Regions from separate parts of the Rhizobium sp. IBUN genome, predicted to be linked through region 2. Evidence: riboswitches for the same ligand, from Rfam matches in the RefSeq annotation. Region 2 holds a riboswitch; each other region holds the start of a gene.
What was found. A riboswitch is a leader RNA that binds a small molecule or an ion and turns the genes downstream of it on or off. The one in region 2 is predicted to bind cobalamin.
Positions count from the first base shown of each region.

Region 1: it holds a riboswitch for cobalamin, as region 2 does, so the genes downstream of both, RHIBUN_RS0132265 (CbtB domain-containing protein) here and cobU (bifunctional adenosylcobinamide kinase/adenosylcobinamide-phosphate guanylyltransferase) in region 2, are expected to answer to the same signal.
Region 3: it holds a riboswitch for cobalamin, as region 2 does, so the genes downstream of both, bluB (5,6-dimethylbenzimidazole synthase) here and cobU (bifunctional adenosylcobinamide kinase/adenosylcobinamide-phosphate guanylyltransferase) in region 2, are expected to answer to the same signal.

Region 1 is NZ_AZNV01000079.1:3,314-5,571, forward strand. It holds gene RHIBUN_RS0132245 (EAL domain-containing protein) at 1-219, opposite strand, end outside; gene RHIBUN_RS0132260 (histidine phosphatase family protein) at 604-1,167, opposite strand; cobalamin riboswitch at 1,219-1,365, shown strand; gene RHIBUN_RS0132265 (CbtB domain-containing protein) at 1,391-1,600, shown strand; gene RHIBUN_RS0132270 (CbtA family protein) at 1,614-2,258, shown strand, end outside.
Region 2 is NZ_AZNV01000020.1:57,224-59,481, forward strand. It holds gene cobW (cobalamin biosynthesis protein CobW) at 1-314, opposite strand, end outside; gene cobU (bifunctional adenosylcobinamide kinase/adenosylcobinamide-phosphate guanylyltransferase) at 320-844, opposite strand; cobalamin riboswitch at 973-1,370, opposite strand; gene RHIBUN_RS0118650 (chloride channel protein) at 1,618-2,258, shown strand, end outside.
Region 3 is NZ_AZNV01000035.1:4,459-6,716, reverse strand. It holds gene RHIBUN_RS0125010 (DUF2865 domain-containing protein) at 1-787, shown strand, start outside; gene bluB (5,6-dimethylbenzimidazole synthase) at 794-1,483, opposite strand; cobalamin riboswitch at 1,523-1,705, opposite strand; gene RHIBUN_RS0125000 (TolB family protein) at 1,732-2,258, opposite strand, start outside.

The DNA.
Region 1 (2,258 bases), on a different contig from region 2:
CAAATCGACAATGCGCAGGATCGAATAGACGAAGCTCATCGCCCCGCCGATGCCAAGGGCGAGGACGAGCTTGTCTGCACCATAGCTTTCGTAGGCGCCGACGAAGGCGACCACACAGTTATCCAGTTCCAGGATTGCACCGACGAGCCATAGCGTTACCCCCAACGCCATGACCAACAAGCATTGCCTCCCGGCCCTGCTCTGGAAGAATACCGGCATGCTTTACTCCATCTCCACCCGGGCGCTGATGTATCATGGAAGTCTGAAGCGTTTGTTCAAATCAAAGGGCGATTTCTTGTTGTCAAATCGCTATCATAGCGTGTGAACTGGCTCGAAAGCCGCGGTGAAAAACGAGGCGAGCGCTTGGTCGCTCGCCTGTTGTTCTCAAAGTCTGGTTAGAAGGGTGACGCTGATGACGAGCAGGAGAAGCATCCCGGCGCCAGTCATACGTAGCAGACGCGTGCGTCGCATCCGCGCGCCGCTCCAATCATAGGGCATGCAAAGTCCTCCTTGGGGCAAGGATTGACAGCCCGACGGTGTCGGGTCGAGAAACTATTGCATCGATTGCTTGCGTAAGGCTGGACTAAATTATCGCCCTGAAAATTAGGTGGTTTGTCCTTCGAAGCGCAGGGACCAGCGGCTTCCGTTGCTGGTCATGTGAGCGACGGCGAGCGGTTCGATATCGGTAATCCAGAATGATGACAGGGGGGCATTCAGCGTGCCGATGATGGCTGCTCGGATGACCGTCGCATGGGTAATGGCGATGATGTTACCGCCGGACTGCAAGTGCTCGCGCATCCAGCCGTTTACACGCATGCACACGGCAGCGATCGCCTCGCCACCATGCGGGGCTTCCTCCGGTTGCGCCATCCAGGCGGCAAGGTTCTCGGGTTCCGCTTGCTGGATCTCGGCGATCGAACGGCCCGCCCAGCGGCCAAAATCGCAATCGGCGAGCGCCTCGGAAACTTCCGGCTGCAAGCCAAGCGCGCCGGCCGTCTGCCGCGCGCGCAGCGTCGGGCTGGCGAAGACGCTGCCGGCGTGCCGCAGGCGTGGGGTGATTGCCCGTGTGGCAATGATTGCCTTTTCATCCAGCGGTTCGTCCTGCGGGAAGCGCGCCTCGCGGTTGGCGGCCGTCGGGCCGTGGCAGATCCAGGTAAGGCGCGTCATCACGTTCGTTATCTCCGGATATCGGGGAGCGTGGCCCGCCGCTGCATGAAGTTTCGTTGACAGGTTCGAAGCGCCAGATATAACGGTGATGTTGTGGGTTTGGAAACCGGTGAAATTCCGGTGCGGTCGCGCCACTGTGATCAGGACGAGGATACCTCGGACTGGAAGTCAGACCCTGCCACGCAACGATTCTCGACTGAACGCGTCATTCCAGGAGGAATACATGTCTGACACTACTTTTGCGCCCGACGCCGCACCGGCTCCGATTCCGGTTGGCGAGCTTTTGCCTTGGGCCATCTTCGGCGGTCTGCTGATGCTCATCGCCATCTATTTCGTCGGTACTGAAGAGGGCGCGATGGCGCTTTTCAACGGTATGTACGTGCACGAGTTCGTGCATGACGGCCGGCATCTCCTCGGCTTCCCCTGCCACTAAGGGAGTTCCGGACATGGTTGGAAATCTTTTGCTTCGCGGCATGCTCGCGGGGATGATCGCTGGCGTCCTCGTTTTCGCCTTTGCGCATACGTTCGGCGAGCCGCTTGTCGACCAGGCGATCGCGTTCGAGGAGGCGGCCGCCCAGGCGGCGGGTGAAACTGCTGAGCCTGAAATCGTCAGCCGCGCCACGCAGGCGGGCCTTGGCCTCTTGACCGGTGTAATGGCCTACAGCATTGCTGTCGGCGGCCTGTTTGCCCTCGTATTCGCCTTTATCCAGGGGCGGTTCAGCAATCTGAGCGCCCGCGGGACCTCTGCCCTCATCGCCGTTGCGGCGTTTGTCGCTATCGTGATCGTACCCAACATAAAATATCCGGCCAATCCGCCGGCAGTCGGCAATCCCGACACCATTGGCGTCAGGACCGAACTGTTTTTCCTGATGATCGTCGTTTCGATCGCTGCGCTTGTAGCGGCAATTGCGCTTGCACGCCGCCTCACGCCGCGGTTCGGTGTGTGGAATGCGGCAATCGCGGCAGGTCTGGCCTATGTCGGTTTCATCGGCCTCGTGCAGTATCTGCTGCCGCCGATCAACGAGGTTCCGGAGAATTATTCGGCTATGGTTCTCTGGCGTTTCCGTACGACCACGATCGGGATGCACGCC
Region 2 (2,258 bases):
AGACCGGATGTTTCAATAACGATATGGTCGGGGCGCTGTTCGCGCTCCAGAAGCTTGGTCATCGTCGGAATGAAGTCGTCGGCAACCGTGCAGCAGATGCAGCCATTGGTGAGCTCGATGATGTCATTCTCGGTGCAGTTCTCTGCGCCGCAGCCCTTGAGCACGTCGCCGTCGACGCCGAGATCGCCGAATTCGTTGATGATAAGCGCGATCTTCTTACCGTTGGCATTGGAGAGCAGATTGCGGATCATCGTCGTCTTGCCGGCGCCGAGGAAACCCGTGATCACGGTCGCCGGAATTTTCTGCTGGTTCATGAAATTCAACCCTTCATCTTCAACGGCAGTCCAGCCGCGATAAAATACACATCCACGGCCTCGGCCGCGATCATTTGATGCAGACGGCCGGCATGGTCCCGAAACTCCCGCGCCATGCGGTTTTCCGGCACGATACCGAGACCGACCTCATTGGAAACGATGACGAGACGGGCTTGTGCCGTCGGCAGATACGCCACAAGCGAGGCAAATTCCGCCCCTATGTCGCGGTCTTCCATCATCAGATTGGTGATCCAAAGCGTCAGGCAATCCACCAAAACTGCCCGCTTCTCGCCATCGATCGCCCGCAGGCAGCCGACAAGATCCAGCGGCTCTTCATGGGTATGCCAGAGATCGCCGCGATCGGCTTTGTGCTTGTCGATCCGGGCGCGCATCTCGTCGTCCCAAGCCCGACCCGTCGCCACGTAATGGTGCTCCAGGCCGCTCGAGACGACCAGTTGCTCGGCAAAACGCGATTTGCCCGAGCGCGCGCCGCCCAGGATGAAAGTCGCGCCTGATGATATCGGGCTCATGGAAAACGCTGACCGATCTTCGGAAGCCTTCCGCGAGAGACCGGAACGACTGCGGAGCGCAGCCGGCAAATCTGTCTTTCAGCCATGACAACCTCCGTGCTGGCAGCGGGCATCACCCAGGAATGGGCTTTTCGCCCGGCACAGTTGGCAGGTCTCCTGGCTCGCGGGTCTTGGCCGCGATCGGGGCAAACCGGAAACCGGTCGCCCCAGATCGTGCCAGCGGATCTTCCTCGCCTTCCCGGCTGCATTTCATGAAAAGGCGGACGATTCGTAGACGTAAGAGGCGTCCTGCCCCGGTTGATCATGATGCACTGCCAGTGACTTTTCCGTCGCCACTTTCGCACAGCCCGCCTGCACCCTTGCAGGCTGTCAGCCACGCGAAACCAACGCCGGACGGAAAACCCTGACCGCTCTACAGTCGCGGGGTCGGCTATGATGACGGTGCCCGAATTGGGTCCACCGCTTCACATTCCCTTTTCATCCGCACCGATTCAACCGGTCCGGAACCATCCGTTATGGCGTCATCGTTAGGCAAGGCCACTCCTGAAGTCAATCAAAAGCCGTCGCTCCTAAGATTGCCGTCATCGCCGCGAAACGCTGTCAAGTCGACCTACTCTACAAGATTTATCGTCTTTTATCAGTGGCTTACGTCATAAATAATTATTGTCCGCGCCGGTCTTTTGCCGCAATTGCATCGCAAGCGGGTCGCGCCACTGATTTGCACCTCCCTTCCTCGCACTTGAACGCGCCTGCGCCCGCCTAGTTTTCCTGCCATGCTCCTCAAAATCGATATTCGCCGCTTCGGTCCGTTTCATACCCTTCTCGATATCGGGCGGATGCGCGCCCTGCTGCGCCGCAGCGAGATGGGGATGGTCATCGCCGGCGCGATCGTCGGTGTCATATCGGGTTTGGCGGTGACCGGTATGGGTCTCATTTCCCGCGAAATGCACAGCCTGATCTTCGGAATCAGCGACGTCGAGAGACTGAGTTCGTCGCAGATCGACAACAAGCTGCTGTTGCTGACGGCGCCGGTCTGCGGCGGCATTCTCCTGGGTCTGTTGCTGTTCGTGCTTGCCAAGACCCGCAAGAAGCCGATGGTGGACCCGATCGAGGCGAACGCACTGCATGGCGGTCGGCTATCTCTCACCGATAGCATTCTGGTCGCAGTCCAAAATCTTATTTCTAATGGTTTCGGGGCCTCCGTCGGCCTGGAAGCCGGCTACACGCAACTGGCGGCCGGACTGGCCTCGAAGCTCGGGCTGAAGCTGCAGCTTCGCCGCTCGGACCTGCGCGTTCTCGTTGGGTGCGGCGCAGCGGGTGCGATTGCCGCTGCCTTCAATGCCCCGCTGACCGGCGCATTCTACGCCTTCGAGCTCATCATCGGCTCGTACACCATCGTCTCGCTAACGCCGGT
Region 3 (2,258 bases), on a different contig from region 2:
CATCCGTTATCTGCAGCAGCGGCGCGACGAGCTGCGTGGCCAAAGCGAGGATGTCCGCACGCGAAACGAGCTTCTTGCGGCGCTCGATGACAATGGCTGCAACGAGGAACAGTGGCCCGCCGACAGCGGCGATGGATATGCACCGCCTCCAAGCATTGAAGATCAGGCGCTGCGAAACGACACCTTCGTACCGCCGGGTGGCGATCCCGGCCAACGCCGCTACGGTCTCCCCGGCATGTCGACGCCCTCTCATCTCAATACCGTCTGTGTGCGCACCTGCGACGGTGGCTTTTTTCCGTTAAGCTCGAATGCAACCTCGCAGGACTTCGCCCGCGATGCCGACACCTGCTCGAAGATGTGTCCCGGCATCGACACCGAGCTCTTTTATCATGACGTCTCCAGCACTGAGACTTCACAGATGATATCGGCGGCAACGGGCGCTCCTTACAGCGCGATGCCGAACGCTTTCGCCTACAAGAACCGCAAACCCGGCGAAAAATCATCCTGCAGCTGCGACCTCAACGCCTACTATGAACGGATGCGAAAAAGCCAATCGATCAGCGAACCGCCGCAACAAGGATCGATCACTACGATCGAAACCAAGAAGCCCGAGCCAGCGAGCAAGGTCGCCGCCCCGGCTGCACCGCAGCCTCAGGTGCCGGACAGGCCATATGATCCGGCGACCAACAAGGTGCGCCAGATCGGTCCGCAGTTCTTGGCCGGCGACCAAGGCACAATCGACCTCAAGCATCCGGCAAAGCCGGGCCCTCAGCCGCGGCAGCAATAGCCGCCCTCAGTCCGCTGGATTGTCCCAGCGATCCGTAAACACCAGTTCCTCCAGCAGCAATCGCTGGCGCCATCCTTTGACGGCGAGTTCCGGCTGGTCATAGAGCCGGTCGACATAGCCGACGCAGAGCCAGGCAACGATCTCGACCCGATCAGGAACACCGAGGATGTCCTTGATGTCGGACTCGTGAAAGATGCTCACCCAGCCGACCCCCACGCCTTCGGCTCGGGCGGCGAGCCACAGATTCTGCACGGCACAGACCGTGGAGTAGGAATCCATTCGCCGATTGTGCGTCCTGCCAAGAACGACATCGCCGCAGCGATGCGGATCGCAGGTCACGCAGATGCTGAGCGGTGCGGTGCGGATGCCCTCAAGCTTCAGTGACCGGTAGAGCTGTTGCCGCCCGCCTTCAAACATCTCGCCCGCCTCGCGGTTGGCGCGATCGAAGGCCTGCCACGCGGCCTCCTTCACCTTGTCATCGCGCACCAGGATGAAATTCCAGGGCTGCATGAACCCAACGGACGGCGCGTGATGTGCGGCCGTCAGAAGCCTTTTGACGACATCGTCCGGTATGGCATCCGGGAGAAACTCGGAACGCACGTCGCGTCGCGTCGAAATCGCCCTGTAGACGGCGTCGCGTTCCTCAGTCGAAAAGGCTGCGGCTCCCGACAGGGAGCCTGAATGGTCTGGTCGCATCGTCAATCCCCAACAACACAACCGCCCGCCGTCCACGCGGGTCAGTCTATGATGTCGGGCCGGTCTTCTGACTTGGCGTCATCCGACTGCCGCGCCTTCCCGGTACTGGACCAGTGGCTCTTTGCGGCAGCCGTCAGCCTTACAGCGTTGGGCACGTTTCGGTCTTTCACCGAATTCCCGATTCTCCCGCCTGCGGCGGGCACCCGACGGACGCGTCTATGCCTATAAACCCTGGCCGACGCAATCCCTTAATCCGAGACGGGAAAGTAGCGCACGTAGGCGAACTCATCACCTGACGGCGACCAGTTGGGCACGTTGATCGTTCCCTGCCCGCCGAAGAGATCGAAGAGCGTCGTCAGGTTTCCGCCATCCATGTCCATCAGCCGCAGGCGAACATCGAGATCGCGTGGATGGTCGAACACATCAGGATCGTAAGAAAGGATCAGAACCTTGTCGTTGTTGGGCGACGGATGGGCAAACCAGTTCCCATAGTTGTCACTGGTGACCTGCTCGAGACCGGTCCCATCGGGATGGATTCGCCAGATTTGCATGAGGCCGGTGCGGCTAGAATTGAAGTAGATCCATTGACCGTCGGCGGAATAGTCCGGCCCGTCATTGCGTCCCTCGCCGTGGGTCAGCCGCTTTTCTTCGCCGCCGTCAACGGAGATCGTGTAGATATCGAACAAATCGTTGCGGATGCCACAATAGGCGAGTTGCTTCCCGTCGGGCGACCAGCCGTGCCAATAGGATGGCCGATTTTGCGTCACCAGCCGCG